DNA from 4 places in the Ensifer sp. R-19 genome. Region 4 is predicted to be linked to each of the others. Evidence: riboswitches for the same ligand, from Rfam matches in the RefSeq annotation. Region 4 holds a riboswitch; each other region holds the start of a gene.
The links. A riboswitch is a leader RNA that binds a small molecule or an ion and turns the genes downstream of it on or off. The one in region 4 is predicted to bind cobalamin.
Positions count from the first base shown of each region.

Region 1: it holds a riboswitch for cobalamin, as region 4 does, so the genes downstream of both, ACN9MO_RS11945 (CbtB domain-containing protein) here and bluB (5,6-dimethylbenzimidazole synthase) in region 4, are expected to answer to the same signal.
Region 2: it holds a riboswitch for cobalamin, as region 4 does, so the genes downstream of both, cobU (bifunctional adenosylcobinamide kinase/adenosylcobinamide-phosphate guanylyltransferase) here and bluB (5,6-dimethylbenzimidazole synthase) in region 4, are expected to answer to the same signal.
Region 3: it holds a riboswitch for cobalamin, as region 4 does, so the genes downstream of both, ACN9MO_RS09480 (DUF1636 family protein) here and bluB (5,6-dimethylbenzimidazole synthase) in region 4, are expected to answer to the same signal.

Region 1 covers NZ_CP184569.1:2,432,595-2,440,548, reverse strand. Annotated here, with positions in the region: gene ACN9MO_RS11960 (glucoamylase family protein) at 1-227, shown strand, start outside; gene ACN9MO_RS11955 ((2Fe-2S)-binding protein) at 224-1,072, shown strand; gene ACN9MO_RS11950 (CbtA family protein) at 1,123-1,920, opposite strand; gene ACN9MO_RS11945 (CbtB domain-containing protein) at 2,116-2,292, opposite strand; cobalamin riboswitch at 2,335-2,597, opposite strand; gene ACN9MO_RS11940 (TetR family transcriptional regulator) at 2,596-3,288, opposite strand; gene ACN9MO_RS11935 (NAD(P)H-binding protein) at 3,392-4,222, shown strand; gene ACN9MO_RS11930 (DUF1772 domain-containing protein) at 4,219-4,698, shown strand; gene ACN9MO_RS11925 (SRPBCC family protein) at 4,767-5,333, opposite strand; gene ACN9MO_RS11920 (ArsR/SmtB family transcription factor) at 5,330-5,692, opposite strand; gene ACN9MO_RS11915 (crotonase/enoyl-CoA hydratase family protein) at 5,743-6,558, opposite strand; gene ACN9MO_RS11910 (TetR/AcrR family transcriptional regulator) at 6,642-7,256, shown strand; gene ACN9MO_RS11905 (VOC family protein) at 7,380-7,730, shown strand; gene ACN9MO_RS11900 (cystathionine gamma-synthase family protein) at 7,869-7,954, opposite strand, start outside.
Region 2 covers NZ_CP184569.1:1,855,812-1,863,765, reverse strand. Annotated here, with positions in the region: gene ACN9MO_RS09035 (class I SAM-dependent methyltransferase) at 1-432, shown strand, start outside; gene ACN9MO_RS09030 (adenylate/guanylate cyclase domain-containing protein) at 473-2,704, opposite strand; cobalamin riboswitch at 2,948-3,096, shown strand; gene cobU (bifunctional adenosylcobinamide kinase/adenosylcobinamide-phosphate guanylyltransferase) at 3,533-4,057, shown strand; gene cobW (cobalamin biosynthesis protein CobW) at 4,061-5,125, shown strand; gene cobN (cobaltochelatase subunit CobN) at 5,227-7,954, shown strand, end outside.
Region 3 covers NZ_CP184569.1:1,940,182-1,948,135, reverse strand. Annotated here, with positions in the region: partial or broken gene ACN9MO_RS09500 (aspartate-alanine antiporter) at 1-85, opposite strand, end outside; gene ACN9MO_RS09495 (bifunctional aspartate transaminase/aspartate 4-decarboxylase) at 456-2,108, opposite strand; gene aspT (aspartate-alanine antiporter) at 2,169-3,857, opposite strand; gene ACN9MO_RS09485 (DUF1330 domain-containing protein) at 4,378-4,671, opposite strand; cobalamin riboswitch at 4,887-5,102, shown strand; gene ACN9MO_RS09480 (DUF1636 family protein) at 5,208-5,621, shown strand; gene ACN9MO_RS09475 (ABC transporter ATP-binding protein) at 5,698-6,504, shown strand; gene ACN9MO_RS09470 (ABC transporter substrate-binding protein) at 6,501-7,454, shown strand; gene ACN9MO_RS09465 (FecCD family ABC transporter permease) at 7,458-7,954, shown strand, end outside.
Region 4 covers NZ_CP184569.1:1,692,462-1,700,415, reverse strand. Annotated here, with positions in the region: gene ACN9MO_RS08265 (sensor domain-containing diguanylate cyclase) at 1-1,485, shown strand, start outside; gene ACN9MO_RS08260 (LacI family DNA-binding transcriptional regulator) at 1,460-2,479, opposite strand; gene ACN9MO_RS08255 (phytanoyl-CoA dioxygenase family protein) at 2,584-3,777, shown strand; gene ACN9MO_RS08250 (SDR family oxidoreductase) at 3,867-4,679, shown strand; cobalamin riboswitch at 4,821-5,032, shown strand; gene bluB (5,6-dimethylbenzimidazole synthase) at 5,079-5,774, shown strand; gene ACN9MO_RS08240 (DUF2865 domain-containing protein) at 5,892-6,998, opposite strand; gene ACN9MO_RS08235 (acyl-homoserine-lactone synthase) at 7,126-7,767, opposite strand; gene ACN9MO_RS08230 (helix-turn-helix transcriptional regulator) at 7,910-7,954, opposite strand, start outside.

The DNA of each region.
Region 1 (7,954 bases), 740 kb from region 4:
AGGAAGGGCGCTTTCCGGGCGGGTTCAATCCGAGCCTTGCAGGCGAGGGGCCTGCGGGTTGGATCGACGAGCGTGTCGTCGGCCTTGACCAGGGGCTCGTCGTGATGATGATCGAGAATTGGCGGAGCGGCTTCGTCTGGGAGCTGACACGCAGCCTGCCGGCGATCCGGCGCGGTCTTGAGCGCGCGGGATATGAGGGCGGCTGGCTGGCGACGGAGACGGCATGAATTCGAGAAATCACCAGCGGATGGCGCGGACGGTCGAGGGATATCCGCCGCAGGCGCTGGCAGTGGTCGAGCGGTTGCACGCGCAGTTCCCCGACGCCGGTGTCTCGCTCGGGCCGGCGGACAGTGCCTTCAGCGCACCGGCCGCCTTCTGGGCCGCTGGTGGGACCGGGATCGAGCAGAGCCTTGCCTATCAGGACTTTTTCGCAATCGGCATGACGGACCGGATTCGGGCGGCACATCTGATCGCCTTCTACAGCCGCCAGCTGAGTGTGGTTCTCGGCGCGCTCTATCTTGGCGCGGGTCTTCAGGCGCAGATCGCCGGGCTTCGCTTCGAAGAGTGGACCCGCCTTCACCAAGATCGGGAAGTTGCCGGCAAGCGTTATCATTTCCGCCTCGGTGTGGCGGAAGGGCCGCAGCATGCCGAAGGCATCAGCGCTTTCGAGCGCGGCTTCACGGCCCATCTGGCGCCGGTCATCGCGGTCCTGAAAAAGCGCACCGGGCTTTCTTCCGGGGCGCAGTGGCGGCTGGCAGCGGATTCCCTTGCCGGAGCGTTCCTGGAGATCGGTCGCGCGATCGGTGACGAGGCGCGCGGCATGGCCGAGGCGCTTGCGATCGTCAAGCGGCGGGGCTCGCGGTTGTTCTCGGAAGAGCTCTGCTACGAGGAGATCTCCGCGGTCGATCCGGCAAGCGGCGCGCAACTGTCGCGCCAATATCGGATCCGTTGCGGCTGTTGCCTCTACTTCCAAACGGAGGGTGGCAGCTTCTGCGATACCTGCGTCCTGCTGGAGCCGGACGATCGCCGCGCGCGGCTGGCCGCGCATCTCATGCAAAACGGCGGGGCCTGAACCCCGCCGTCGTTTGTTCAGGTGCCCATGGGGGGGCGTGATCGGCCGGATCAGTTTGCTCTCGCGAAACGCTCGTTGATGAAGCCGGAGACGACGCCAAGCACGATCCAGAAGGCGAGCGTGGTGGCGAGTGCGGCAACCGCAAACTCGGCGCCGAGCACGGCCGGAACGTTGCTCGTAATATCGACCGGCTGCGGCGCGCCGTAGACGTGCGGCGCGGCGATCAACGCGAGGCCGACGACCTTGGACACGATTTCTTCGCGCAGGACGACGAGATAGAGACCGACTGCGGAGAGGGCGACGGTCGCCAGCCACCAGGTTTGGCGGTCGCCGAGTTCGGCGGCCGGGAAACCCGGCAGTTCCGGCGGCAGGCCGATTGCCGGCAGCATGTGCACGGCAAGCCAGCCGCAGGCGCCCCAGAGCGCGCCGTTCCTAAGCGTGATCGGGTAGCCGATCACCAGGCTGACGCCGGCCAGGAGCAGGCCGAAGCCGGAGCCGGTGACGAGGTTGGCAATGAGTGTGCCGGAGAACCGGCTCATACCGAACATGATGCCGCCTTCCTCGTGTTCGCCCTCATGCGCATAGGCTGGCGTGATCGGCGACAGGGCATCGAGCATGGCGGAAAGCGGTGAGACCGCCTTCAGCGACGAATGCTGGTCATGGCCCTCGGCGGCGGGTTGCGTCGTTCCAGGCTGTGCAGCGGGCTGTTCGGTTGCGGCCGGAGCCTCGCCTTCGAATTCCTCCGCATGCAGGATCAGCGGGGTTACCCGAAATTCCTGGGCGCCGGTCATGAAGACACCGGCAATCAGTCCAGCCACGATCGCGGCCAGAAGCGTTCTGACAATCATCTTGAAGTCCCTCGATAACGGCAAAAGCCACGCGCTGCGGCGTGGTTTGCAAGCCTTCCCGTTCTGCCATGCGGATGGCCGTTGCGCGCCGGACGAAACCGGCATGCACAAACACCGACATCCGGCACAGGCCGGATGCGTTCATGTCCGCAGACACTTCGATGCGGAACGTGAGTTACGTTCCGGAACATCGTCTTAGTGGCAGGGGAAGCCGTAGGAGTGGCGGGTGTCGTGCGCGGTGTCGTGCAGCACGGCCGAATTGGCAAGGCCGGCACCGAAGACGAGGAATGCGCCGATGAAAAGCGCGATGACGCCAGCGGTCAGACGATCGCTGAGGGAGAGCGGAATGCTCGAAACAGTAGACGTAGCCATGACAACCTCCGTGATGGCATCGGGAAATTCCCGGTGTGGGCCCTATGCCCGTATCGAGTGGCAGGTTTCCTGGCTCACGGCGCTGGGCGGGAAGCCCTGGATCAGCCTCGCCTTCCCAGATCGACCACCCTCTCGTGGTCTCTTCCAGTGGCTTCTTCCGGATCGCTCCGGAATGGCAGATCGACGTCGCTCTACAGTCGCGGGGTCGGCCGTGATGTGAATGCCCAGCATGGGTCCATCCGTCACGTTCCCGTTTACTCCCGAAACACGTTCGTGTCCCGGGAACCAATCGATCTCTGATGATTAGGATCGCACCCCTAATATGTCAATTGGACTTGCGCCGCCGCCCGGTCCATCCGCGACAAAATCGCGGATGATCATGCGTTTATAGGCCTCGACGATGCGGTCGCCCTCGGCGCGATCGACCGACACCGCAAGCCGCATGGTGCAATCGCCGAGATGCATGATCAGGAAAGCGGCACTGTCGATGGTTTCGCGCGGGGTTTCGGGCACAAGCCGGGCCCAGACATCGGCAAGCAGTTTTCCGCCGGCGCGGCTTTGCAGAAGATCGATCTCGCGCAGCGCCTTGTCGGCCTGCATTGCCGACCAGATGTCGCGCATGACGGGCTCGGCCAGAAACATGTCGTAGTAGATGTCGAACAGCACGCAGAAGGCGTCGCGCAGTTCTGCGAGCGATGTGACCTTGGCAAGCTCGGCCGCGATGCACTCGTTGCACACGGCATTGTAGCGCTCGGCCAGCGTGCGCACGATCGCCGCCTTGTCGGGGAAGTACTGGTAGAGCGATCCGATCGAAATTCCAGCCTTTTCAGCAACTTCGCTCATGCGCATGGCGTCGCTGCCCTTTTCCTGAATGAGCGCCGTCGCGCAGGCTAGGATCTGTTCGACGCGCTCGCGGCTGCGTTTCTGGCTGGGTGTCCGGCGCAGGGCGGTTTCGTCTTCGGCGGGAACCGCGGATGGGCTTGTTTCTGAAATCATGAGTGATGCTCACATTTTGGCTTGACTCTTAAAATACGAGGATTTATCACATTTGCAAATGTGAGAGATGCTCATGTTTGTTGATGAACCTTAGGAGGAAACGATGTCTCAGAAAGTCACACTGGTTTTGGGCGGTACCGGCAAGACGGGGCGGCGGGTGGCTGAGCGCCTTCAAGAGCGGGGTGTTGCGGTGCGCATCGGCGCCCGCTCGGCATCACCGTCCTTTGACTGGACGGACGAGGCGACCTGGGCGCCTGTGCTCGAAAATGTCGATCGCATCTATGTCTGCTACCAGCCCGATCTGGCGGTGCCCGGCTCTGTTGAGACCATCCGCAAGTTCGCAAGCCTTGCCGTGGGCGCCGGCATCAGGCGGCTGGTGCTCTTGTCGGGGCGCGGCGAGGACGAGGCGGAAGCGGCCGAGCGCGAATTGCAGGCCTCCGGCGCTGACTGGACGATCGTTCGGGGGAGCTGGTTCTTCGAAAACTTCAACGAAGGCTTCCTGGCCGAGGGGGTCTCAAGCGGTTCGGTCTTCCTGCCCGTGGATACAGTCACCGAGCCTTTCGTCAGCTGCGACGACATCGCTGACGTCGCGGTTGAAGCGCTTCTCGACGATGATCATGTCGGCAAGGTCTATTCTCTGACCGGCCCGCGGCTGATGACCTTTGCTGAAGCCGTGGCCGAGATCGCTGCCGCGGCCAAACGCCCGATCTCCTATCAGGCCGTGCCGGTTGGCGACTTCGCCGCGCAATTGCAGGCTGACGGTGTGCCTGATGACTATGTCGAACTCATCCGCTATCTCTTCACCTCGGTGCTCGACGGGCGCAATTCGAGTGTGACGTCTGACGTCGAGCGCGTGCTTGGGCGGCGGCCGCGCGACTTTGCAACCTACGCCCGCGAGACCGCAGCAACTGGTGTCTGGAGTATTGCCGCATGATCCCGCTGATCCCCGCTCTGGCGTTTGCCGCCGCGATCGGTTCCGGCCTGATGGCCGGGTTGTTCTTCATCTTTTCGGTCTGCATCATGCAAGCCTTGTCGCGGCTGCCGCCGGAGCAGGGGATCGCCGCGATGAACGCCATCAACGTCGTCATCCAGAACCCGATCTTCCTCAGCGCCTTCATGGGCACGGCGCTGCTTGGCCTGGCGCTGATTGTCGTCGCGTTCATTTCGGGCGGCGAGGGCCGATGGCTGCTGGCCGCGGGCGGCCTGGTCTATGTCGTCGGCGTGCTTCTGGTGACGATCGTCTTCAACGTGCCGATGAACGACGCGCTTGCGGCCGCTGCACCCGGGCAGGCCGCGACCGATCTGTGGCTTGGGCGCTATCTCACCGATTGGGTCTGGTGGAACCACGTGCGCACCTTCGCCTCGATCGGTTCGCTGGCGCTCTTCATCCTCGGTTTCGCCCGCACGTGACAAAAAGCACCGGCAAGGCGGTCAATCCTTGCCGGTGCACCCTTCTGAGGTCTCGTCACCTCGGGCGGTCAGCGCTTGGGGATGCGCGCGTCGTACTGCTGTTCAAGCTCAGCAAACTTGCTCCAGAAGGCTGCAGGCTGCTCTCCTTCCAAAAGGTCGCGCAACAGGTCGAGATGCACGTGCCAGCCGGCGGAGAAGCTCGTCATGATGCCGCGGTTGGCGATCCGGGTATGGGTGACGATCAGCAGCACCTTGTCGCCGCGCGGGCTGAGTTCGAAGCGGACCTCGGAGGGCGTATCCGTGCCTTCGTCCCAGCTATAGGCGAGCAGGCGCGGTGGCTCCCAGGCGAGCACATGCCCGTGCTTGCGAACCTCGCCGGCGTGATCGGCGTATTTTTTCGGCGGTCGATCATCCTCTGTCGTCAGTCCCGAATGGCGGAAGACGTGTTCGACCGCTGCACCCTCGGAAGAGCCGATCGTTCCCGATGCCATCCAGAGCCGGCGCTTGTTTTCCTCTGTCAGATAGGACCAGACCCGCTCGATCGGGCCGGGAAGCAGGCGTTCGATGCGCACCGCATCGGGGGCGATGACGCGGCCGTAGTCGGCGCTGGCAAAGGCTGTGGCAGGCGATGTCATGGCTTTTCCTCCGTATCGTTTTGAACAGTTGCGTCGTCGGCGAGCAGCAGCGCCTCAAGTGCGTCAATGCGCGTTCGCCAGAAGGCTTCGTAGTGGCGCATCCACTCCATACCTGCATGCATCGGCGCTGCATCGAGGCGGCATACATGCGTGCGACCTTTCACTTCGCGGCGCACGAGACCTGCTCCTTCCAGCACCTTGATGTGCTTCGATGCCGCGGCCAGCGAGATCGAGAAGGGGGCCGCAAGCTCGCCGACCAGTCTCTCGCCTTGCGAAAGGTTCTGGAGCATGGCGCGGCGCGTCGGATCCGAAAGCGCGTGGAACACGGCATCGAGATGTTCGTTCTGATATTCAACCATGTTGTTGAATATCACTTCGATTGCGAAGATTGTCAACCGTTTGGTTGAATTTAGTAGTGGCGCGAGAAGGAACCGTCGCGCGGCGGGTCGTCGTGGACGTGCCGTCGCTTCCAGGCGGCGAGCGCATCGGAGAGATCGTCGGTCGGCACCATCTGGGCGAACTGTTCGCTTTCCACCAGCAGCCCCTCTGCGATCGACATGTTGAGGCCGCGGGTGACGGCGGTGATGATCGAGCGGACGGCAAGCGGGGAATAGCCCATGATGCGGCTGGCCAGGTCGCGGGCGGCGGGCATCAGCTCCTCATGGGCGACGACGTGATTGACGAGCCCGATATCCCTAGCGCGTTCCGGCGAAAAATCCTCACCCGTCAACAGCAATTCGAGTGCGCGCTTGCGGCCGGCAAGCCGCGGCAGGCGCTGGGTGCCGCCGAAGGTCGGCGGCATGCCGAGCTTGATCTCCGGCTTGGCGAAGCGCGCCCGGTCACTGGCGATCGCCAGATGCACAGCCTCGGTGATCTCGCAGCCGCCGCCCAAGGCGATGCCGTTGACCGCGGCGATGACCGGCTTCGGAAAGGCTTCGAGCCGCGCCGTCAGAAGCTGGCCGCGGCGGACGAAATCGCGCACAGCCGGGTTTACGCCCGCAGCCACGCTTTCGGAGAACTCGTTGATATCGCCGCCGGCGGAGAAGGCGCGGTCGCCGGCGCCGGTGATGATCACCGCGCCGACAGCGTCGTTCACTTCGATCGTGTCGAGAAGGACCATGAGCCAGTCGATCAGCTCATAGTTCAGCGCGTTGAGTTTCTCCGGGCGGTTGAGGGTGAAGAGGGCGATCCCCTCGGAAATCTGCATCAGTACGGTCTTGGACATGGTCGCTCTCCGGCTAGGGTTGACGGGGAGAGGCTAGGTGAGTGAAGATGCCATGTATATTCACTAGTCGGTATACTTGAGCGATGGCGAAGGCAGAGAAATCGACCCGGGATGTGATCGTCGAAGCGGCGGAAAAGCTCTTCTATGCGGAGGGTATCCGCGCCGTCAGCGTCGATGCCGTGGCCGAAGCGGCGGGCGTGACCAAACGCACCCTTTACTACCACTTCGAAAGCAAGGACGAGCTGATCGCCGCCTATCTCGAAGGCCGCGACCAGCCCAATCTCAAGCTTTTCCGGAAGTGGTTCGACACGGCCGAAGGGGAACTGGCCGCTAAGGTCGAGGCGATCTTCGTCAACCTGGCGCGGGCGGCACGTCACCCGAAGTGGAAGGGCTGCGGTTTCCTGCGCACTTCGGCGGAACTGGCCAACATGCCGGGCCATCCGGCAATCCGCATCGGTGCAGCCCACAAGAAGAAGTTTGAGGCGTGGATGGCCGAGACCTTTATCGAAGCCGGCATTGCCGAGCCGATCATGCTGGCGAAGCAGATCCTGCTTCTGCTCGACGGCAGCTTCGCCGTGGTGCTGCTGCACCGGGATGCCAGCTATATGGAAACGGCAGGCAAGGCGGCGGCGACACTGGTGCGCGTGGCGCTTGCCGGTGCGGGCCTGCGACCTCAGGCGGCGGTTGCTACACCCTGAGGCTGTCCGACGATTCCCTCTTCAATCAGGCACGTTTGGAAGGCAGTATGGCCGCATCGCCGTGAAAACCGACACCTGTGAGCGCAGAGCGCGCTCCGTTGCTCGCCGGATAAGGAAGAACCCATGACTGTCTTGCGTATCGTCTCCAATCTCCACGCCCCGGACCCACAGATGGCACAAGCCTTTTACGGCGACTTGTTGGAGCTCGACGTGGTGATGGATCATGGATGGATCCGGACCTTTGCGGCCAAGGGTGCTGCGGCGATGCCGCAACTGAGCGTCGCCAGCGAAGGCGGCAACAATACACCCGTGCCGGTGCTTTCGATCGAAGTGGACGACGTCGATCGAATTTACGCGCGCGCCAAGGCGGCAGGCGTGGAGATTGTCTACGACATCACCAACGAGCCCTGGGGCGTGCGCCGTTTCTTCATGCGCGACCCCTTCGGCAACATCATCAACATTCTCTCGCACTAGAGCAATTCCAGGAAAAGTGTGAAACGGTTTTCCGTCCGGAATTGCGTTATTTCAAAGACTTAGATCATTTCACAGTTTCGGCGAAACAATGAAATGATCTAGGAGGCCGCCGGCTCGACCGGCGGCCGCGATATCGTGTCAGGCGACCGACAGGGCGTTTGAAAGATCGGCGACGAGATCATCCGGATGCTCGATACCGATCGACAGGCGGATGGTCGATTCCA
Region 2 (7,954 bases), 160 kb from region 4:
ATGAAATCAGTTACGGTGCTCGATCTGTCGCCGGCGGCGCTCGATGCCGCCAGGGCAAGGCTCGGGCTGCGGGCCGACGCGGTCCACTGGGTTGCGGCCGATGTGACCGCGTGGCGGCCGGATCGGACCTACGACATCTGGCACGACCGCGCCGCCTTTCATTTCCTGACCAATCCGGACGACCGGGCGGCCTATATCGAACGCCTGACGGCGGCCGTCGTTCCGGGCGGACACGCCGTTATCGCCACCTTCGCGCCCGATGGTCCGGAGCGCTGCAGCGGTCTGCCCGTGGCGCGTTACGACCCGGCGGCGCTGGCCGAAGTGATCGGACCGTCCTTCCGGCTTGTCGAGCATATCATGCACCAGCACACGACGCCGTGGAACTCGACGCAGGCCTTCCAGTTCAGCGTGCTGGAGCGGGTGACGCACTAGGGCCGCAACCGGTTTGGCGCCTGCGTCGCTTCTGCCGTGGCTAGCGCACCTGCGAGAAGGTGAAGGCTCTGTCGCCGTGGTACCAGATGAACTCGTTTTCTCGGGCGCTCAGTCCTCCGGGGTTCCGCGAGACCATCCCACAAAGGTTCGTCGTTTTCAGCCACAGGAAACAAACCTCGTCCTTCTCGAACCGGACCTCGACGTTGCTCATCCTGCCGGCGCCGAGCGAAGCCCAGTCTCCCGTCAAGGTGGCGATGCCCTCGGGCGAAACGACAGCTTCATGTTCCTCGCCCGAATCCAGCATGCGTCCACGCAACCGGTGCCCGAAGAACAACGAACGGAGCTCATCGGCTGGCAGCCTGTCGCGAATGCTGACGTCGGTGTTCATCAGGGTCTCAGGCACGCCCGCCAGGCGCAGTCCCTGATAGAGCTTCTCGCTGGCATGCGGCTGCGCCAGGTCCAGCGGCGGGCGCTCTGAAATGCAGACGGGCGTTCCGCCACGGCTGATGCGAAGCGCGTCGTAGCGGGCGACTGCCGCCTCAGCCTCCGCGCGGTGACCGAGATGTCCGGCGGCAGAGGCAAGGAGAAGGAAAGGACCGTCATCCTGGGGGTTGAGTGCGATACTGCTTTTCGCCGCTGCCGCTGCCGCTTCGAAATCCTCCAGGCTGAACTGCGTCAGGCCGAGGACGTACAGGAAGAAGGACGGGGAGTGCGGATCGAGGCGGATCGCCGTGCGGATATAGGGCAGAGCCTCCGCCGGCCGGCCGGCGGATGTCAGGACGAAGGCCGTCAATGCGTAGCTCCAGGAGTCGCCGGGTTCCAGCGCGATCGCTTCCTTGAGGTCTGCGAGCGCGTCGGCATGCCGCCAGTCCACTTCGGCAAGGAGGGCCGCTGCCTGATAGGCGAGTGCCGTCTTATGTTTCTGCGCCATCCGCAGAAACTGCCGCGCCTTGGCTCGCGCCTCGAAGCGCGTGATGCCCAGCTGATAGTGCCAGCGCCACAGGTAAATGCGCGCATAGGCCATGGCTGCGGCGGCATAGGCACGTCCATAGGCGGGATCGAGCGCAATCGCCTGGTCGAAGTAGGGCAGGGCCTTCGCGAAGTCTTCGGGCGTGGTGCGCCGGTGATGCTCCCAGCCGCGCAGGAACGCATCGAAGGCCGCTGGCACGGCCGTTTCCTTGCGCCCGAAGGCCATCTGCTGGTCAGGGTCCAGCCGCAACGCAAGCGCTTCGGCAATGCCGCGCATCACTTCGTCCTGCAGCGCAAAGGCATCGGTGAGCGATCCGTCGAACTTTCCGGCCCAGACGTGCCCGCCATCAAGGGAATCTATGAGCTGCGCATTGATGCGAAGCTGCTCTCCGGCACGCTGGACGCTGCCTTCAAGCACATATCGGACACCGAGCTCTTCCGACACCTGCCTGGCTGTCACCGATCTCCCCTTGTAGGTGAAGGTCGAGTTGCGCGCGATGACGAACAGGCCGGAGATCTGGGCCAGTTCGGTGACAAGGCCGTCGGTCATGCCATTGGCGAAGAATTCCTGCTTGGGGTCATCGCTGACATTGGCAAAGGGAAGCACGGCGATCGAGGGCTTGTCTGCCTGGCTGAAGTCCACGGCCTGAGCCGGACGGATGTCGGCAGGCGGCTGCCACGGGCGCCACCAGGCGGCACCGACGGCGGCTGCGAATGCAAGGGCAGATGCCGCGGCCAGCGCGGCCCAGCGTCTCCCGCGGTGCGCTTTGGCCTTCGGCTTGCGGGCGTGGGCTTCGTCCAGCCAGAGACGGTAGGTCCGAACCGGTTTTTCGACGTGTTTCAGACGCTGCTCGCCGAGAAAGACGAAACCGACATCGAGGTGCTTCTCGACCTGGTCGTAGGCGGTGCCCGAGATGACGATGCCGCCCGGTTCGGCCAGGCCCTGCAGGCGCTCGGCGATGATGACGCCATCGCCGTGGATGTCGTCGCCCTCGACGATCACGTCGCCAAGATTGATGCCGATGCGGAATTGCAGCCGCCCCGCGTCCACACCGCGACTATCAGATTTGGCGCGCTGCACCTCGACCGCACATCGGACTGCCTCGACGACGCTGTGGAACTCGACCAGCAGGCCGTCGCCCATGGTCTTGATCAGCCGGCCGCGATGCGTCTCGATGCTTTGTTCGAATAGTTCGTGCAGGTCGGCCTGAAAGCGGGCGCAGGTACCCTCCTCGTCGGCCTGGGTAAGCAGCCCATAGCCGCAAACGTCGGCAATCATCACGGCGGCGAGCCTGCGTTCCATGTGCCTACCGGATAAACGAAGCCCCTCGGGTCGGTTGCAGGATGTTTCAGCGACCTTTGCACGTCCATAGGACGCGCGGCGCTGCAGTTTAACGCAACATCTGTAATTGCTAAAATATGTTCGTTCGCGATCTGCCATTCGCCTCATGTCCGGTGCGGCTTCGCGCTCGACAAATCGTCGCGCGACGCAAGTCGGCCGGGGAGGTGTCGCAAGCGTCGATTGACTTTGCGGCGCCCGCTTCCTAATCATCGGATGTTGGATGGTTCCCCCTTGTCGTGGCGATTGGGGGGAATAATTGGGAATGTGACGGATGGACCCAAACCGGGCATCCTTATCGCAGCCGACCCCGCGACTGTAGAACGGTCAGGGTTCGCCATCGGGCTCAAATTCAGAGCTGCCAGCCGGTTGCATGGGGCAATCGAGGCAGTGCGGAATCGAGCCGGAAAAGCCACTGGCGTGGCATCGTGATCAGCCGGGTTGGACGCCTCTTCTTCTACGAATCGTCCGCCTTTCATGATGTCGCCCACAGCACCCATGCGTCGGAGACGACGCGCAAAGGTTCGCTGTGGCACTGGAAAGCGCCGGGAAGGTGAGGCGGGCCGCTCGGGTCCTCACATCGGAACCTCGTCCATTCGGGGCGAGGCGATGTGGGGCCCGTGACGCCGTGAGCCAGGAGACCTGCCACCCGACATGGGCATTCCGCCCGAGGAGACGTGTCGTCTCCAACGCCATCACGGAGGTTGTTTTGGCTCTCAGATACTTTCCCGAACGCGCCGCCGGCGCGTCGCACGGCTGTTGCCATCTGCCGCTGACCTTGGCGCGGTCACGATGAGCAATCCCAGCGCCGGACCGGTCCTGGTCCTCGGCGGCGCCCGTTCCGGCAAGTCCAGCTTTTCCGAGAAGCTCGTCGGAACGTCCGGCCTTACCAAACATTATGTCGCCACCGGCCGCGCCTGGGACGACGAAATGCGTGCGCGCATCGATCATCACAGGACGCGCCGTGGCGAAGGCTGGACGACGCATGAGGAGCCGGTCGATCTCGTCGGCATTCTGCGGCGCATCGACGACCCCACCCATGTCGTTTTGATCGACTGCCTGACGCTGTGGGTCACCAATCTCATGCTCGAAGAGCGCGACATCGAGGCGGAGTTCGCCTCGCTTGTTGCCTACCTGCCGCAGGCGCAGGCGCGCCTCGTGTTCGTTTCCAACGAAGTCGGCCTCGGCATTGTGCCCGAGAACCGCATGGCCCGCGAGTTTCGCGACCATGCCGGCCGGCTTCACCAGATCGTTGCGGAGAAATCCGCTGAAGTTTACTTTGTCGCGGCCGGTTTGCCGCTGAAAATGAAGGGTTGAATAATGACCACTGCGAGAACCAGCCACGGCAAGATCCCGGCGACCGTCATCACCGGCTTCCTCGGCGCCGGCAAGACGACGATGATCCGCAATCTGCTGCAGAACGCCGACGGCAAACGCATCGCGCTGATCATCAACGAGTTCGGCGATCTCGGCGTCGACGGCGACGTCTTGAAGGGCTGCGGTGCGGAGGCCTGCAGCGAGGACGACATCATCGAACTTACCAATGGCTGCATCTGCTGCACCGTGGCCGATGATTTCATCCCGACCATGACCAAGCTGCTCGAGCGCGAAAACCGCCCGGACCATATCATCATCGAGACCTCGGGCCTGGCTTTGCCGCAGCCGCTGATCGCCGCCTTCAACTGGCCGGATATCCGCAGTGAAGTCACCGTCGATGGCGTCGTCACCGTGGTCGACAGCGCTGCCGTTGCCGCCGGCCGCTTTGCCGACGACCATGACAAGGTCGATGCGCTGCGCGTCGAGGACGACAATCTCGACCATGAAAGCCCGATCGAGGAACTGTTCGAGGATCAGCTGACCGCTGCCGACCTGATCGTGCTCAACAAGACCGATCTGATCGACGCGTCCGGCCTCAAGGCGGTACGCGACGAGGTTTCCTCGCGCACCAGCCGCAAGCCGACCATGATCGAGGCGAAGAACGGCGAGGTGGCCGCCGCCATCCTGCTCGGCCTCGGCGTCGGCACCGAAAGCGATATCGCCAACCGCAAGTCGCACCACGAGATGGAGCATGAAGCGGGCGAGGAGCACGACCATGACGAGTTCGACAGCTTCGTCGTCGAGCTCGGCGCCATCGCCGATCCGGCCGCCTTCATCGATCGCCTCAAGGGCGTCATCGCCGAGCACGACGTGCTGCGCCTCAAGGGTTTTGCCGATGTGCCCGGCAAGCCGATGCGCCTGCTGATCCAGGCCGTCGGTGCCCGCATCGACCAGTATTACGACCGGGCCTGGGCGGCCGGCGAAAAGCGCGGCACGCGCCTCGTCGTCATCGGCCTGCACGACATGGACGAGGCGGCGGTGCGCGCTGCGATTGCTGCGCTCGTCTGATCGTTCATTGAATGAAATGATCTAACGCATTGAAATAACGCAATTCCGGACGGAAGCCGCTTCACGCGTTTCCGTTCGGAATTGCCCGAACGGACAAGATCATGCATCTGCTTCTCGCCCAGAAAGGAACGATCGCCGACGGCAACGAGGCGATCGACCTTGGGCAAACGCCGGCCGACATCCTGTTCCTGTCTGCCGCCGACACCGAGCTCTCCTCGATCGCCGCCGCCCACGGCCGGCGTGACGGTGGCCTGAGCCTGCGCATTGCGAGCCTCATGAACCTGATGCACCCGATGTCGGTCGATACCTATGTCGAGCGCACGGCACGTCATGCGAAGCTGATCGTCGTCCGGCCGCTCGGTGGCGCCAGCTATTTCCGCTATCTGCTCGAAGCCTTGCATGCGGCGGCCGTCGCTCACCGTTTCCAGATCGCGGTGCTGCCGGGCGACGACAAGCCGGACCCGGGCCTTGAACCGTTTTCTACGGTTGAGGCCGATGACCGCCAGCGGCTCTGGGCCTATTTCAACGAGGGCGGCGCCGACAATGCCGGCCTGTTCCTCGACTATGCCGAGGCGCTGGTTTCAGGCGCCGAGAAACCGCAGCCGGCCAAGCCTTTGCTGAAAGCCGGCATCTGGTGGCCGGGGCGGGGCGTGATCGGGGTTTCGGATTGGTTGAGTGTTGTGGGGGCTGGAGCCCCCGCATGCGCAAATCCCACCATCGCCATCTGCTTCTACCGCGCCCTCGTCCAGAGCGGCGAGACGCGGCCGGTCGAAGCGCTGATCGATGCGCTGAAGGTGCAAGGGGTTCGGGCACTGCCGGTCTTCGTCTCCAGCCTCAAGGATGCGGTCTCCGTCGGCACGCTGCAATCGATCTTTTCCGAAGCCCCACCCGACGTGGTGATGAATGCCACCGGCTTTGCCGTTTCTTCGCCCGGCGCCGATCGTCAGCCGACGGTGCTGGAATCAACCGGCGCGCCGGTGCTGCAGGTGATCTTCTCCGGCTCATCACGGCAGCAATGGGAGACATCGCCGCAGGGGCTGATGGCGCGCGATCTGGCGATGAACGTGGCGCTACCGGAGGTCGATGGCCGCATCCTTGCGCGCGCCGTCTCGTTCAAGGCGGCGTCGATCTACGATGCGAAAGTCGAGGCTAACATTGTCGGGCATGAGCCGCTCGAAGATCGGGTGCGTTTTGCCGCCAGCCTTGCCGTCAACTGGGCGAAGTTGCGTCGCACCGAACCCGCCGACCGGCGGATCGCCATCGTCATGGCCAATTATCCGAACCGCGACGGGCGCCTCGGCAATGGCGTCGGTCTCGACACACCGGCCGGCACCGTCGAAGTGCTGCGTGCCATGACGGCAGAAGGCTATGCGGTGGGCGACGTCCCGGAGGATGGCGACGCGCTGATGCGTTACCTGATGGCCGGGCCGACCAATGCGGCAGGCCGTGATCGTGAAATTAGAGAAACAATTTCGCTCAGCGATTACAACGCCTTCTTTGATTCGCTTCCGAAACAGATTCAGGATGAAGTTGGCGGCCGTTGGGGCGCGCCCGAGGCCGATCCGTTCTTCCAAGACGGCGGCTTCGCGCTGCCGCTCGCCCGCTTCGGCGATGTCATCGTCGGCATCCAGCCGGCGCGCGGCTACAACATCGATCCGAAGGAAAGCTACCACTCGCCGGACCTGGTGCCGCCGCATGGCTATCTCGCCTTCTATGCCTTCCTGCGCCATCAGTTCGGCGCGCAGGCCATCGTGCATATGGGCAAGCACGGCAATCTCGAATGGCTGCCGGGCAAGGCCTTGGCGCTGTCCGAGACCTGTTATCCCGAGGCGATCTTCGGGCCGCTGCCGCATATCTATCCCTTCATCGTCAACGATCCGGGTGAAGGCACGCAGGCCAAGCGCCGCACCAGCGCCGTCATCATCGACCATCTGACGCCGCCCTTGACGCGCGCTGAATCCTACGGGCCGCTCAAGGACCTGGAAGCGCTGGTCGATGAATATTACGACGCCGCCGGCGGCGATCCGCGACGGCTCCGGCTCTTGAGCCGCCAGATCCTCGATCTCGTGCGCGACATCGGCCTCGACAGCGATGCCGGTATCGACAAGGGCGACAGCGACGACAAGGCGCTGGAAAAGCTCGATGCCTATCTCTGCGACCTCAAGGAAATGCAGATCCGCGACGGCCTGCATATCTTCGGCGTGGCGCCGGACGGGCGCTTGCTGACGGACTTGACCGTGGCTCTGGCGCGCGTCCCACGCGGGCTTGGCGAAGGCGGCGACCAAAGCCTGCAGCGGGCGATCGCGGCGGATGCGGGACTCGCCTTCGATCCGCTCGATTGCGTGATGTCGGACGTGTGGACAGGCCCGAAACCGGCTATCCTCGCCGACATCTCCGACGCCCCCTGGCGCACTGCCGGCGACACGGTCGAACGCATCGAGCTGCTGGCGGCAAGCCTCGTCTCGGGTGAGCAGCCTTGCCCGGCGGACTGGACGAACACGCAAGCCGTACTCGACGAGATCGAAACCCGCCTCAAGCCCTCGATCACGGGCTCTGGTGCTGCGGAAATGGCCGGCTTTCTCACCGGCCTCGATGGCCGCTTCGTCGCCCCCGGTCCCTCTGGAGCGCCGACACGAGGCCGGCCGGACGTGCTGCCGACCGGCCGCAACTTCTATTCCGTCGACAGCCGCTCGGTGCCGACGCCGGCCGCCTACGAGCTCGGCAAGAAGTCCGCCGAACTGCTGATCCGCCGCTATCTGCAGGATCACGGCGAATGGCCGTCGTCCTTTGGGCTCACGGCCTGGGGCACGGCAAACATGCGCACCGGCG
Region 3 (7,954 bases), 250 kb from region 4:
GCTTCACGTCGTTCGACAACACGGCGCCCGTCTGTCCGATCAGCACGCCCGCCAGCAGGCAGCCGGTAACGGCGCCGATGGTCACGCCGAAGATGGTGATCTTGCCGACGGCGTAGCCGATGCCGAGCGCGAGGAAGAGGGCGAGCTCCGGATGCGCTCTGAGGATGCCGAACAGGTGATCGATCACGCCGCTTTACTCCCAACTCCATGCCGAAGGGGCGCCTTCAGCCTGATGATGCGCTGCTCACTTGCCGGCAGGACCCTGCCGGAAAATCCGGGGTGGCTGGGTAACAGGGCGTCTGCTCACGCCCTTCTGCATGTGTCCTTCAATCGTCGCCGCTTGAAGGACAAAACATGCAGCATTCGAAAATGCTACAGCGACCGTTGCGCGTCTAATTGGACGCGCGGCGCTGCAGGGGGAGGCGGCCGACGGGTTTGCCGGCCGCTTTGCTCGGCTAGCTGATCTTCAGGCCCTTGGCCGCCTGGTAGGTCTGCACGTAGCCACGCGCCACGGAGCGCACGGCACGGCCGATCTGCGAATAGGCGTCGTCATTGAGGTTGGCGAAGGAAACGCGCGCCGACCAGTTTGGCGCGTCGAAGCCGGAGCCGTTCAAGAGAACGATGCCGTGATCCTCGGCCAGTCGGAAGGGAATGTCGAGCGGATGGATGTTGTCCTTCACCCATTCGACGACATCCTGCCCGACATATTTGCGCAGCCAGAACTCGAAATCGATGATGCCGTAATAGTGGTCGAAATAGATGCCCGGGTTGGACTCGACGCCCATGCCGTTTACGAGGTTCCAGAACCGCTTCGTGCAGATGGCGATGCAGGCCTTCTGGTAGGCCTTCTCGACATCCATCAGCTCGACCAGGCTGAAGAGCGACATCATCACCTGCTGGGGAAGCGACAGGCCGGCGGTGTGGTTCAGCGCCACGTCGCGGCTGTCGGCGACGATGCGGTCGATGAACTTCACCTCGCGCGGCTTCGGCGTCATCGCCTTGTAGCGCTTTTCCAGAAGCTTTTGGATCGGCTCGGGATGCGCCTTGATCCTCTCGTCGAAGATATTGTCCTGGGCAACGGCCACCACGCCGAGGCGCCAGCCGGTGCAGCCGAAGTACTTCGAATAGGAATAGACGCCGATGGTGTTGCGCGGCAGATGGCCGAGCAATGACTGGAACCCCGGGACGAAGGTGCCGTAGACGTCATCGGTAAGGATGATCAGATCGGGACGCTTGTTGTTGACGAGATCGACAAGGCGCTTGATCGAATCCGGATCCATCGCGACGGCGGACGGGTTGCCGGGGTTGACCAGGAACAGCGCCTTCACCTCGGGGTTTTCCAGCGCCTTGATGTCATCGTCGGTGAACTGGAAGCGGTCTTCCTGCTCGGCGCTGACATTGATGGTCTTCAGCGTGTAATCCTCGAGCTGCGGCATCTCGAGATAGGGCGTGAAGATCGGCGTTCCGAGCGCGATCGTGTCGCCGGCGTTGAGGATGCGGGCGTTCTTCAAGGCCTTGAAGATGTAGCACATGGCGGCGGTGCCGCCTTCGACCGGGTAGAGGTCGAATTTCACGCTTGGCCGGTGGCCGGCGCACATCGCCCACATCAGATATTCGTGGGTGATGATCTCGTTGTGATGCAGCGCCCGATCGGGGACCGGATAGTTGTCGCCGATGATCGAGTCGGTCAGCTCATGCACGAATCCATCCGGGTCGAAGCCGAAGGTGTTGATGGCATAGGCGACGGCGTCACCGAGGGTTTTGGCGGCCGGGACGCCTTCGTCTTCCTCGTCCACGGTTTCCGTGCTTTGAAGCTGTTTCTTGATCCACTTCTGGAACCGCGCATGCGCTCCGTCCTGGGGCGGCATGCCGGCGACACCCGCCTTCGGATCGTAGTAGGCGCGTTTCGCCTCCGTCAGGGCGAACTGGCCGAGCAGGAAGAAGGCTTCGCGGGCCCGCGTTGCCGTCCAGTTCGGGTTGCCGCGGCCGGCATTGAGGAAGGCCTTGGCGGATTTCTGCGAGCTCGTCTTGGCGAGCTTGATCAGTTCGTCCTTGATCTCGAACGGGCTGAGATCGGAAATGCTGTCGTAGAATTTTCTGTCCAACATGATCCACACTCCCTGTGATCTATGAAATTGGAACAATGGTCTCGGTTCTGCCTGCCCGCCTCAGGCAAGCATGATGACGATGACGAGGCCGAAGATGGTGAGCAGCGTGTTGCCGATGGCGTAGGGCATGCCGTAGCCGAGTGCCGGCACCTTGCTCTTGGCCGCCTCCTGGATCATGCCGAGTGCGGCCGTCGTGGTTCTGACGCCGGCGCAGGCGCCAAACAGGATCGCCGGGTGGAACTTGAAGACATAGTGGCCGATGAGCACCGAGGCGATCATCGGGATGGAGGTTGCAACGACTCCCCAGATGAACAGCGAAATGCCAACCTCCTGGAGGCCTGCGACGAAGCCCGGTCCGGCGCCGATACCGACCACGGCGATGAAGATGTTGAGGCCGAGCGTGTTCAACAGCCACAGCGCCGGCGACGGGATGCGGCCGAAGGCGGGGTAGGTGGTGCGCAGCCAGCCGAGCACGAGACCGGCAAGCAGGGCGCCGCCTGACGTGGATAGCCCGATCGGAATACCGCCGATCGTTATCGTCAGCGCCCCGATCATCGCGCCGATGAACAGACCCCAGCCGAGGAAGGCGATGTCGGTGGTTTCGACCGGGCGATCGGCAAAGCCGAGAGCCTTGATCGCCGCTTCGACGTGCCTCCTGGCGCCGCCGATGGTGACGATGTCGCCACGCTCGACGGTCGTGCCGGGAAGGACCGGGATCTCGACCAGCGAGCGCACGATCTTGCGGGCATAGACGCCGCGCGCCCAATCCATCGTGCTGACTTCGGCGAGTGTCTTTCCGGCCAGCGCCTTGCTGGTCACGTAGACGTCGACGATCTCGGCCTCCGCGTTCAGAAGCTCCTTGTCCTCGACCTCCGTCAGCTTGCTGTCCAGGTTTTCGACGAGCAGGGCGCGCCTGCCCGAGAAGGCGACGACGTCGCCCGGCTGCAGCACGGTGTTGCCATCCGCTTCGATGATCCGATCGCCTCTTCGCAGGCGCTCGACGAAGACGCGAATGCCGGGAAGCAGGTTCTTGACCGGCGTTCCGGTTAGCCCGCTTGCTTCGTCGATCCGATAGGCCCGAAGGCCGAAATCATGATAGGCGCGGGTGATGCCGGGTTCGCTGCTCTCGGTGCCGCCGCCGAGCTTGGCCTCATACTCCTTGCAGGCCGCCGGAAGATCGATGCCGAGAAGTTTTGGGCCAAGCTGGGCGAGGATGATGGCAGAGCCGATCGTGCCCCAGATGTAGGTGACCGCATAGGCAATCGGAATCTGGTCGGCAAAGGTCTTGGCCTGCTCCGGCGTCAGCCCGAGCGAATTGATCTGGTCCGTGGCAACGCCGATCGCAGCCGAGATCGTCTGCGACCCGGCATACATGCCGGCGCCGTAGCCAAGCGGAAGCCCGGCGATCAGCGCGCAGAGATAGGGAACGATGAGGCACAGCACCAGGACAGACAGCGCAAAGGCAATCTGCTTCGGCCCATCGGTGCTCAAGCCGCGCACGAATTGCGGGCCGACACCGTAGCCGACGGCGAACAGGAAGATCAGGAACAAGGTGGACTTCAGATCACCGGAAACCTGGATGCCCAGCTGCCCGATGAGGACGCCCGCCAGGAGCGTGGCGGTGACGTTTCCGAGATTGAACCCCGCGACCTTGATGGGTCCGATCAGGAAACCGATGCCGAGGGCGAGGAAGACAGCGACCGGAGGATAGGTCCGAAGCGTCTCGACGAAGAAGTCAATTGGATTCACTGCCATCCCCTTTAGAAAGTTGCGTTGCCATCACTTCATTTCGGGACCTGCGCGGCTAAGTTGATTTTATCGGTGGCTTGTCGATGCCCAATCCTAGCTTTGGCAATTGTCGCTTCGGCTGCTGATTTTCTCAACGGCCTTGGGGTTACGTGAGCGTAACGTACGTTAAATTTCCGGCTTTTGCGCGCAGTGGGGGCTGATGAGCGCTGCGCGGCACCGGTCCGAAAGCGTCGGGCCGGGCGGTCGTGCGAAGGCAAGTTCGAGAGGGTGGCGGCGCGCCGGTCGCGATGAAGGTACACGGTCCCACCACGGCGGATTTCGCCGGCTATTCAACTCTGACGTTGTATTTTTATGTTATCGCATAACGGATGGACATGACGAAACGCCGCATGTCGATGGACCCGGAGCACATGCCCCGCAGTTGCTTCATCCGCGCGCCGCGAAGCTTGAAGTGACGGGGGCGCTCATCCGTTCGTTTCACGAGCAAGGCCGGCAATTGCGGCCAGTCTTGCGCTCCGCTTCAGATGGCGACGCCTTCGAGTGCTATGATCCGTGTCCTGGCACAGCGCTCACGGATCGTCTTCAGGCGCTGATACTCCGGCGATTGGTACCAGGAGAGCAAGGCTTGCATGTCCGGGAACTCGAGGATGACGAGCCGGTGCGGTTCCCAGTCGCCTTCAAGCACCCGGGTTGCGCCACCGCGGCCGAGATAGCGCCCGCCATAGCGGGCCTCCGTCGCCGGCACCTCTCTTTTGTATTCCTCGAAGGTCGCTGCATCGGTGATATCGACATCGGCGATCAAATAGGCAGCCATGGCAGAGCTCCTTTCCCGACAAGCCAAGGAGCAAGGATACGCCGGTCGTCGCCGTCAGGCGAGACTCTCGCCCGCGGCGGCCGGCAGGGTGACTTAGGATCATTACCTTGTTGGTTGTTGTTATGTTATGTTATAACAGTCAGTACATGACGAAACGCCGCATGTTGATAGATCCCGGCCGCCCGACCCCATCGGTTGTATCCGCTGCCGATTCATGCGAGGAAGAGCGCGATGGTGCTGCGTCCGCGACAATGCGGAGGCGGCTGAAAAGGGAACACGGAACGGACGACCCTGACGGGACCGAAACCGTGGCTGCCCCCGCAACTGTGAGCGGACAGCGCATTCACACCATGTCACTGGCCAATGGCCGGGAAGACGTGGATGCGCCGCGACCCGCGAGCCAGGAGACCTGCCATCGAACCGATCAACCACAACGGACGGGGTGTTCCGATGGAAAAGAACTGGCTTTCGCGCGACGGTCATCCGTCATCCTGCCGCTTCGCCATCTCTTGCCGTCAGTCCGGCGGAGAGAGAAAATGGCTGAGCCGACTTCCCGACAGCATAAGATAACGGTCTGCACCGATTGCCGTTTTACCGGCGGCCCCTGCATGCCGGGCGCCGAGCTGATAAAGCGTCTTAACCGCAGCATTGCCGCCCTCGGCGCGCCGCTCGATCGTGATTTCTCGATTGCCGGCACGGTCTGCATGGCGGCATGCACGCGCCCCTGCACCATCGCCTTCCAGGCGACGGGCAAGGCGACCTATCTCTTTGGCGACATTTCGCCGGAAGAGGACATCGACGATCTCGTCCGCTTTGCCGCCACCTATGTGGAGCGCGGCGACGGCATGACGCGGGCTGCCGAACGGCCGCGCGGGCTGAAGGGCAAGACGCTCGCCCGCATCCCGGCGGCCATGCTCGTCTCCGAAGACGTTGCGGGCCATTTCCAATGAGCGCGACACGCATGCGCTCAAGCGCGTTTGGTGCGTCGGGGATGGACGCGTGGCGCTGCCGGGGTGGGATCAGACCATGACCTGCACCGCAACAGGAGCCGCCCTTCGCGTTAAGGGGCTTTGCTGGGGGCCGCGCCCGGGGCTGACCCTGGTCGACGACATGGACTTCGCGATCGAGGCGGGCAGCCGGCTTGCGATCCTCGGGCCGAACGGGGCCGGCAAGACCTCGCTCTTACGCTGCCTTTACCGGGCGGTGCAGCCGAATGCGGGCCGCATCGAGGTCGACGGCGTCGACCTGTGGTCGATTTCGGCGCGCGAAGCGGCGAAAACGATCGCCGTCGTGCTTCAGGAAATGCCCGGCGATTTTCCCTTCAGCGTGCGCGACGTGGTGATGATGGGCCGCATCCCGCGGCGGGAGGGGCTCAACGGCTGGACGGACACCGACCGCGAGCGGGTGCAGCATGCACTCTCCCATCTCGATCTCGCCCATCTGGCCGGCCGCCAGTTCTCGACGCTCTCGGGCGGCGAGAAACAGCGGGTGCTGATTGCCCGGGCGCTTGCCCAGGAGCCGCGCATCATCATCCTCGATGAGCCGACCAACCATCTCGACATCCGCCACCAGCTCGAAATCCTCGAGCTGTTGCAGACGTTGAAGCTGACGATCGTATCGACGCTGCACGACATCAATCTCGCCGCCGAATTCGCGACTGACGTGGCGATCGTGACGGCGGGGCGGCTCATCGCCTTTGGCACACCCGACGCGGTGCTGAGCCCGCGGGCGCTGTCCTCCGCCTTCGGTGTCACCGCCACCGCCCACAGCACCGCCGTTGCCGGCACCGCCCGTTTCTCCTTTTCACTTCCTCGACAGGGATCCATTTCATGAAGATCAACATTGCCTCCTCTGCCTTCCTGTTTCTCATCGCCCCTGCTGTGCCGGCGCTCGCCTATCCGGTTACCGTCAAGAGCTGCAACCGCGAGGTGACCTTCGATGCTGCGCCGAAGCGGGCGATCGCCAACGACGTCAATCTGATCGAGATGATGCTGGCGCTGAAGCTGCAGGACCACATGGTCGGCTACACCGGCGTTTCCGGCTGGAAGACGCTGGATGAAAAGCTGCGCGAAGGTGTGAAGGAACTGCCGGAGCTTGCGGAGAAATATCCGACCAAGGAAGTGCTCCTCAACGCCGACGCCGATTTCTTCTTCGCCGGCTGGAACTACGGCATGAAGGTCGGCGGCGAGGTGACGCCCGAGACCTTGGCGCCGTTCAAGATCGGCGTCTACGAACTGACCGAATCCTGCATCCATGTCATGGCCAGGGAAAAGCCTACGATGGACGACATGTTCGTCGATCTCCTCAACCTCGGCCGCATCTTCGGGGTCGAGGATCGCGCCGAGGCGCTGGTCGACGGCTACCGCCGCCAACTGGCCGCGATCACCGAGGCAAATGCCGGCCGTGAAAAGCCGACGCGCGTCTTCGTCTATGATTCCGGCGAGGAAAAGCCCTTCACATCAGGCCGCTTCGGCATCCCGACGGCGATGATCGAGGCGGCCGGTGGCGCCAACATCATGGACGACGTCGACAAGAGCTGGGTGGAGGTCTCCTGGGAGCCGGTGATCGATCGCAATCCGGAGGTCGTGGTGATCGTCAACTACGGCGAGGTGAAAGCCGAGGACAAGATCGCCTTCATGAAGAACAATCCGGCCTTCGCCACTATCGATGCGGTGAAAAACGACCGCTTCGTGGTGCTCGATTATGTCGAGGCGACGCCGGGGCCGCGCAACATCGACGCCATCGCCCGGCTCGCCAAGGTCTTTCACGGCGAGGGCCTGTAACCGATGCTGGCTGAGGATACGTCGCCTGGTCCCGCTGCCGTTTCGCGGGTTGTTCCCGTTCGGGTGATCCGCGGCGGGGTCGGGGTGTTTGCGGCGTTGCTGCTGCTTCTCCTGACCGTGACCGCGGGCGTGTCGCTCGGCTCGGCGCCGATCCCGGTCACCACCGTCTGGTCGATCGTCGCAAGCAAGCTCGCGCCCGGCAGCGTCGAGGCCTTCTGGTCGGCGGGGCGCGAAAGCATCGTCTGGGACGTGCGCCTGCCGCGGGTCATGCTGGCGGGGCTTGTCGGCGCCGGATTGGCGCTGACAGGCGCCGTGCTGCAATCGGTCACGCGCAATCCGCTTGCCGATCCGCATCTGCTCGGCGTCTCCTCGGGCGGCGCGCTCGGGGCGATCGTCGCACTGCTCCACACCGGAATGATCCTCGGTCTTCTCACGGTGCCGCTCTTTGCCTTTGGCGGCGCGCTGCTGGCAACCGTGCTGGTCGCTTTCGTTTCCCGCGC
Region 4 (7,954 bases):
ACGCTGGTCGCGGTTCTGATCATCGCGAGCCTCATTTTCGTTCTGGATCGGTCCGTCGCCGAGGCGGGTCGCTTCGGCCTTTCGGCGGAGCGCCGGCTGGTGGCAACCGAACTGCGCCACCAGATGGATGCCGTCGTTCAGTTTCAGGCGCAGCTTTCCTTCTGGGACAAGACCTACGAAGAACTGGCCAAGGGGCACGTCAGCGACGCATTCGTTGCGGACGAGCTGTCGGGCTGGCTGTGGGAAGACTACGGCTTCTCCTGGCTGATCATGACGGACGTGGATCACAGCACGTCGACTGTGTTGAAGGACGGTGTTGCGGTGCCGAGCGAGACGGCCCGTGTCCCGCTCGAAGAGGTCGATGACCTGCTCGACGAGGCCAAACGCCGTTACGATAATGTGCTCAGAAACAACCACGGCTCCTACGTGCTGGATGTCGTGACGCCCGACCCGCAATCGCTGATGCCGTCCGTACCCGGGATCCACGCCATGGACTTGCGTGAGATCGACGGGCGCATGAGCGTCGCGGTGGTGCAGGCGGTCATCCCGGAAACGCTGGTCGTTCCAGCGGGGCGCCGGGCACCGGTGCTCATGGTTTCGGTGCGACCGGTGACGGCCAAGATGACGCGAGAGATCGCGGCGCGTTTGGGCGTCCGGGGGCTTGCTTTCGTGCCATTGACCGAGCGGCCGGAGGGCAGCGTTTACACATCGGTCGGCCGCTGTTCCGACGCCTCCTGTCTGGTGGCGGCTTGGATGCCGCAATCTCCTGGCGGGTTCGTGCGCGCCGAGTTGCTACCGAGCGTCATCGTGATGGCAATCGTCGCAGCGCTGCTGATGGCGTTCGTTGCCTTCCGCTTCTCGACGCTCTTTGCCGCCTTGCAGCAGAGCGAGGCGCTCAACCGGCATCTCGCCAAGCACGATCGGCTGACGGGGCTGCTCAATCGCAGCGGTTTCGACGACATGCTGGCAGCGGCGCTGTTGAAGGCAAAGACGCACCCGTTCACGCTCGTCTATGCCGACCTCGACGCGTTCAAGGCGGTCAACGACCGCTATGGTCATGCGGCAGGCGACGCTGTTCTGGTCGCCATGGCCGAGCGTTTCCGGAACCGCGCCGGACCCAACGGTACTGTGGCACGGCTCGGCGGCGACGAGTTCGCAATCATCCTCGGCGATTGCAGCGAGGCCGAAGCCCGTGGGCTTGCGGCCGGTCTTGTCGCCGATGCGCAGACACCGGTTGGGTTCAACGGCCAGCTGCTGGTCGTCGGCGGCAGCGCCGGCATCGCCTTCGCGCCGCGCCATGGTTTGACCGCGCGTGCCTTGCTGCTGGCGGCAGATGAGGCGCTCTATCTTGCCAAGCGACGTGGCCGCAACCGCGTCGAGACCGCTGACGATACGGTGCTGCCGGGTGAAACCACCGGCGAGCAGCCAACCGCCGGACCAAGCGGCCTGGGCGATTTTTCTACTCCGGTACGTTATAGGGCGTGATGACCACCACGGCAGAAAGCTGAGGGCCGACTGCGGCGGACGGCACGCGGCCGTAAAGCATGATGGTGCGGAAGGCCGTGCGTGCGTCGGTCTTCAGATCATGATGCAGGACGAAATGAACGCGCCGCGCGCGCAACAGCGCCAGATTGTCCTCGTCGAGATCATGGGCGATGTAGAGCGCGCAGTTGCGGTTGAGGCGATCGAAGGCCGCGAGCACAGAGCGGTTGCCGCCACCGATCGAATAGGCGGCGTTGATATCAGGGTTGGCGGCGAGTGCTGCGTCCGCCAGCGCGCCGGTTTCGCTATCGCGACCATGCCCCTCGCTGATCTCGACGATCCGGATTGTCGGATAGTGCTGACGCAGCACCCGGCGAAAGCCGATTTCGCGCTCTTCCTCACCGCGGAAGCGGCCACTGGATAGCGTCACGAGGACCGTGGCCGCGGCACCTGCAAAGCGTTCGCCAATCAGATAGGCAGCCGTTTCTCCGGCCGCCCGGTTGTCGGCGCCCGCATAGGCGGTGCGCTGGGAGTTGGGAAGGTCGGTCACCAGCGTCACGACGGGAATACCGCCTGTCTCGAAGCGTGCGACGGCGCCGACGATCTCGGGCACATCCGGTGCCTTCAATACGAGCCCGTCGGTTCCGCGCAGGCGTATGCGGTCGAGCAGTTGCACGATGTCCTGCGGGCGCATGGTCTCGGCGAAGTGAAAACGGCAGCGAAAGATCGTCGGCGCCAGTGTCATGGCTTCGCTTTCAAAGGCCCGTCGTACCGCATCGGTAAAGCGCTCCGGCGCCTCCATGACGATGTCGATCGCGAACTTGCGGCCCTGTATATCGAGCCCCGCCTGCTGCTTCTCCAGCTCCTCGATGGCCGCGCGAACCCTGGCGATGGTCTGGCGGCGGACACCCGGGCGCTCGTTGAGCACGCGATCGACCGTCGCGGTGCTGAGACCGGCCTGAAAGGCGATGTCCTTGACCAGATAGGGATGGGCCACCGCCGCTGCTCTCCTGATGGATTTTTGATGGATTCCTGCTCTATATCATGTTTTGCCGCCGCCTATAGTCGTGCCCATCAAGATGTTCCGGAGGAGGAAACGCGATGAAGACCGACAACAGGGCGAGGCAGCGGATCGAGCGCATCTGGCTCACCGAAGCGGCCTGCGATATCGAGGCGTTCCGGGCGGAGGTCGAGCGCCGGACCAGCCTGGCCGACTATCCCTATGCTTCGAGCTGCGACCAGAACGTGTTGATCTACAATAGCGACGAGCTGATTGCCGCCTGCGGCGATGCAGAAACGCGGCGGGCGGTGCTTGCCGAAATCTGTGAGGCGCTGGCGACCGGCCCGGGTGTGGCGGTGTTCAAGCGCGCCTTTGCCGATACCGCCGCGGTGGATGTCGCGAGCACCGTCTTCGACGAGATCATCGAGGAGCAGCATCGCAGCAACAGCGGCGGCGGCGACCACTTCGCCAAGCCTGGCGCCAATGATCGCATCTGGAACTCGCTGGAAAAGCACTGCCTGAAGGCGCCGGCGAATTTTGCCGCCTACTACGGCAATGCCATCATTGCGCTTGTCAGCGAAGCCTGGCTTGGGCCGAATTACCAGATGACGGCGCAGGTGAACCGCGTCAATCCGGGCGGCGCGGCACAATCGGCGCACCGGGACTACCATCTCGGCTTCCAGACCGCCGCGGTGATCGAGCGCTATCCAGCGCATGTCCACAAGCTCTCGCCGGTGCTGACGCTGCAGGGCGCGGTCGCCCACTGCGCCATGCCGCTTGAAAGCGGGCCGACCCTGTTCCTGCCCTATAGCCAGACCTATGTGCCGGGTTATCTGGCGCTCAATCGGCCCGAGTTCCGAGCCTATTTCGACGAGCACCATGTCCAGCTCCCGCTCGAAAAGGGCGATGTCGTCTTCTTCAATCCGGCGCTCTTCCACGCGGCCGGCAACAACCGCTCCACCGACATCCGCCGCGTGGCGAACCTGCTGCAGGTGTCCTCGGCCTTTGGCCGGACAATGGAAACGGTCGATCGACTGACGATGAGCGCGACGCTCTATCCGGCGTTGAAGGTTTTGCTTGGCGGGGGCAAACTGACCAATGCAGAAGCGGCCAATGCCATCGCGTCCTGCGCCGAGGGCTATTCCTTCCCAACCAATCTCGACCGCGATCCGCCGCTTGGCGGGCTGGCGCCAAAGACCCAGGCGCAGTTGATGCGCGAGGCGCTTGCCGCGGGAGCAAGCGAGCAGGATTTTCGGGCCTCACTCGACGCGCAGGCGAAGCGCAAGCTGAGTTGACGGGTCAGTCTCACAATTGACAGGCTCCCGGCGCATTTCGCTCGGGAGCCGTAGCTGTTTCACATCATCATTTGCGAGGGAGGAACTCGATGAACGGACAGATGCAAGGCAAGGTCGCCATCGTCACCGGCGGCACGCAAGGGCTGGGCGCAACGATCGCCCGCCTATTCGCCGAACGCGGTGCGGCGGGCATCGTCATTTGTGGGCGCAATGCCGCCAAGGGGCGGGCGAAGGCCGAAGAAATCGGCAAGGCCAGCGCCGCGAAAGTGGTCTATGTCGAGGCCGATCTTGAAAAGGTGGACGGCGCGCGCAAGGTCGTTGCCGCCTGCGATGCGGAATTCGGTCGGGTCGATGCGCTGGTCAATGCCGCCGCCATCACCGATCGCGGCACGATCCTGGACACGACACCGGAACTCTTCGACCGGATGTTCGCCATCAATGTGCGGGCGCCGTTCTTCCTGATGCAGGAGACGGTGAAGGTGATGCGGCGCGAGCGAACGGAAGGCACCATCGTCAATATCGGCTCGATGTCGGCAATGGCCGGGCAGCCCTTCATTGCGGCCTATTGCTCGTCGAAAGGCGCTCTGGAGACGCTGACCAAGAACACTGCCTATGCGCTTCTGCGCAACCGCATCCGCGTCAACGGCCTGAATATCGGCTGGATGGCTTCCGAAGGCGAGGACCGCATCCAGCGCGAATTTCACGGCGCTGCCGCGGATTGGCTCGAAAAGGCGGCCGCCAGCCAACCCTTCGGCAGGCTCGTCGATCCGGCCGAGGTGGCGCGAGCCTGCGCCTACCTGTCTTCGGCGGAATCCGGGCTGATGACCGGATCGGTGATCTGCTTCGACCAATCGGTCTGGGGCGGCTATGACGGTTCGCCCCATCCGGTGGCGCCGCTCTAGATCACGATGATTTTGGGTCGGATCGATCCAAAATCATAAACGTGATCGGTCCTTAGAAGTTAGAGCGGAATGCGGGCGGAAAACTGCGTGCACTTTTCCTCATCCCGCTCTGACGGGCGCTTGTCTTTCGCTAGTGGCTGTGCCCTTATGACGCCGTCAGGTGCCCGCGCAAGCGGGAGAATCGGGAATCCGGTGTCATTCCGGAACGTGCCCAACGCTGTGACGGGGACGGTCGCCTCTACAAGTGCCTTGAATTGATTCAAGGTTTTGCCACTGGATCTTAAATCGATCTGGGAAGGTGAGGCGACCGGTTGAACCGAAGTCAGAAGACCGGCCTGGCGAGATAGACCGAACCCCGCGCGGACGGCGGGAGGTTTTCGCATTGTTGGGGATCGAACGATGCTGACTGAACCGAAGGGCGGCCTTGCGGCTGCCGGTGCCTTCTCGCTGGATGAGCGGGAGGCTGTCTACCGCGCTATCGAAACACGCCGCGACGTGCGCGACGAATTCTTGGCAGAGCCTCTTCCCGACGATCTGGTGAAACGCCTGCTTGCCGCGGCGCACAGTGCGCCGTCGGTTGGCTTCATGCAGCCCTGGAATTTCGTACTGGTGCGGGGGGCAGAAACGCGCGAGCGCGTCTGGCAGGCGTTTCGCCGCGCCAATGATGAGGCGGCGCTGATGTTCGAGGCAGAGCAGCAGACCAAATACCGCTCGCTAAAACTCGAAGGCATTCGCAAAGCACCGCTCAGCATTTGCGTCACCTGTGACCGCACGCGCGGCGGCGCCGTCGTTCTCGGCCGCACGCACAATCCGCAGATGGATGTCTATTCGACGGTTTGCGCCGTGCAAAACCTGTGGCTTGCGGCCCGCGCCGAAGGAGTTGGCGTCGGCTGGGTCAGCATCTTTCACGAGGCCGAGATCAAGGCGATCCTCGGCATTCCCGATCATATCGAGATCGTCGCCTGGCTCTGCCTCGGTTATGTCGATCGCCTTTACCAGCAGCCCGAACTGGCGGTGAAGGGATGGCGGCAACGCCTGCCGCTGGAAGAGCTGGTGTTTGAGGAAGGCTGGGGGAACTGCGGCGAGAGTTCCTAAAACCCGTCTCGCAAAAGTGCGCAGCGGTTTTGCGATAACGACGTGCGAAGTATCAAAAACTTAAAGTGCAATGAGCGAATCTAAAAGATCGCGACGCGCTTTAAGGCGGCGCCAGGATCAGTTCTGGACCGGTTGATAGGCCGGTCCCTTCGGGTGCTTCAGGTCGATCGAGGTTTCTTCCTGCGGCAGGAAGGTCGGGCCGACGACGCGCACCTTGCTCTTGGACGGGTCGTAGGGCCGCTCCTCGGCCGGCGCCTTGGCGGTCGTGGTGTCCGCCGGTTTCTTGGTTTCGATCACGACGATGGATGACTGATCGTCGCCGATCTTGGTGCCGGTCGTCTTCGGCGAGGTTGCGGCAGTCTGCGGTATCTGGCAGCCGCACATGCCAGGCTTGCTGATGCCGCGGGTGCGATAGGCAAACGCATTGGGCATTTCGGTATAGGGTAGCCCGGTCACGGCCGAGACCATCTGTTCGCTCTCTTCCGTGTTGATATCGTGGAAGTAGAGTTCCGTTTCGGCGCCAGGGCAGCGCGCCCGGCAGGCCTGTTCGTCCCGCGGGAAGTCGGCCGGCGTCGCATCCGAGGAGATCGGGAAGAAAGCGCCGTCGCAGGTGCGCACGCACATGGTCCTGAGCGTTCCGCGATAATAGCCATCCTGCGGCGCATAACCATCTTCGCCATGCCCGAGCATCGGCCCGTAGGCGTCCTCAGGTGGCAGGTCGGCAATGATGTTGCGGTGCGTTTCGGGCTCTTCGGGCTCGACGCTGGCGAACTCCTCGCTGTCGCTGTAGCAGCCGTTGATTTCAAGCGCGGCAAGGATGCGGCGGCGGCTGTCTTCGCTGCCGCCGGCGACGATCTGCTCGCGCTCCGACTTCAGCATGCGCAGATTGTCTTCCATCTCGGCGATGAGGCTGTCGAGCTCCCCGCAGCTGTCGGGGTCGCCGCCATCGAAGGTGACGACGCTGCCGCCACCGCAGCCCGCGCGGCGGCGGTCGTTCTTCGCCCGGCGCAGCTCGATATTCTGTCGTGAGATGGCGCTGGCATAGTCCCGGGCATCCGCAGTGGTGGCGACCATGTCGGGCAGTTGCGCAAGCCGGGTATTCAGCCGGTCGCACACGGTCGATGCCAGCGAAGGATCGGCACCGACCAGGGCCAGCGGCACAAGCACCACAGCGACGTGTTTCAAGCGCGGGAACACGGGCGAAGTCTCTTCCTGATGCCGCATGATGCCGGCCTTCTGATATGGGCGGCTGCCAGCGGCAATTCCTGTTTCACCTCCATCATAGAACTTGTCGGTGATCGTGCAACGACAAGCGGCGGTTTGCGTTAACGGCTCCGGCCGGCGATGGCATTCAAGCGGCGCGGGCGGTTTCGAGCGACATCGGGCGTTCGAGAACGGTGCCTTCGATGGCGGCAATGGCCTTCATGCGCTGAAGTAGGTCGTCAGTCACTTCCCAGGCGACGGCAACGGCGAAGACCGAGCCGATGCGATGGGGTTCGGCGATGCGTTCGCCCGGGCATCCCATGCGCCGGAACATGCGTTCCAGGAACACGTCGGTGACCGTGACGATGTGGCTGATGCCGGAGGCGAGACCGAGTTCGCCGACGCCGCACATCAACTCGGCGGCGGCGATCGTCACCTGATTGGAGGCACGGTCCTGCGAAATCTCGGGCTCGATGCAGAAGCGGCTCGATTCCCACACCGAAGCGCTGCGGATTTCCGGATTGTCGCCGAGCAGGATCGGGAAGGTATCGTCCAGCATGTTGGGACCGAGCGTCGGCAGCAGCCTCAGCGAGCCACGCAGCCGGCCGTCGGGAGCGTAGGATAGCACGTAGAGCGGGTTCGCCGTGTCGTAGTTGTCGATTTCCCATTCGCCGTCCGTCTGAACGTCCCATTTCAGGAAATCGTGGAAGACCCGCTTGCGCAGCCGGAACATGTCGTCGACGGCCCGCGGGTGCTGTGCTCGGGTCTTTCCGTTCAGGATCCTGATCATCTTTTTCTCCATCCTTGTCTTGGGATGGGCGGATGCTGTCAGGCTGGCGGCGGTCGCGTAACTGTCGGTAGTGACAGTTTAAATCAGCGATATTTCCCACTAGATTTCGAGGGGTTTTGGGAGGGCATTGGCGCGAGCTGCGTCAAACGGTGGGGATCAGCGCATGGCGGACGGCCTGGGCGACCGC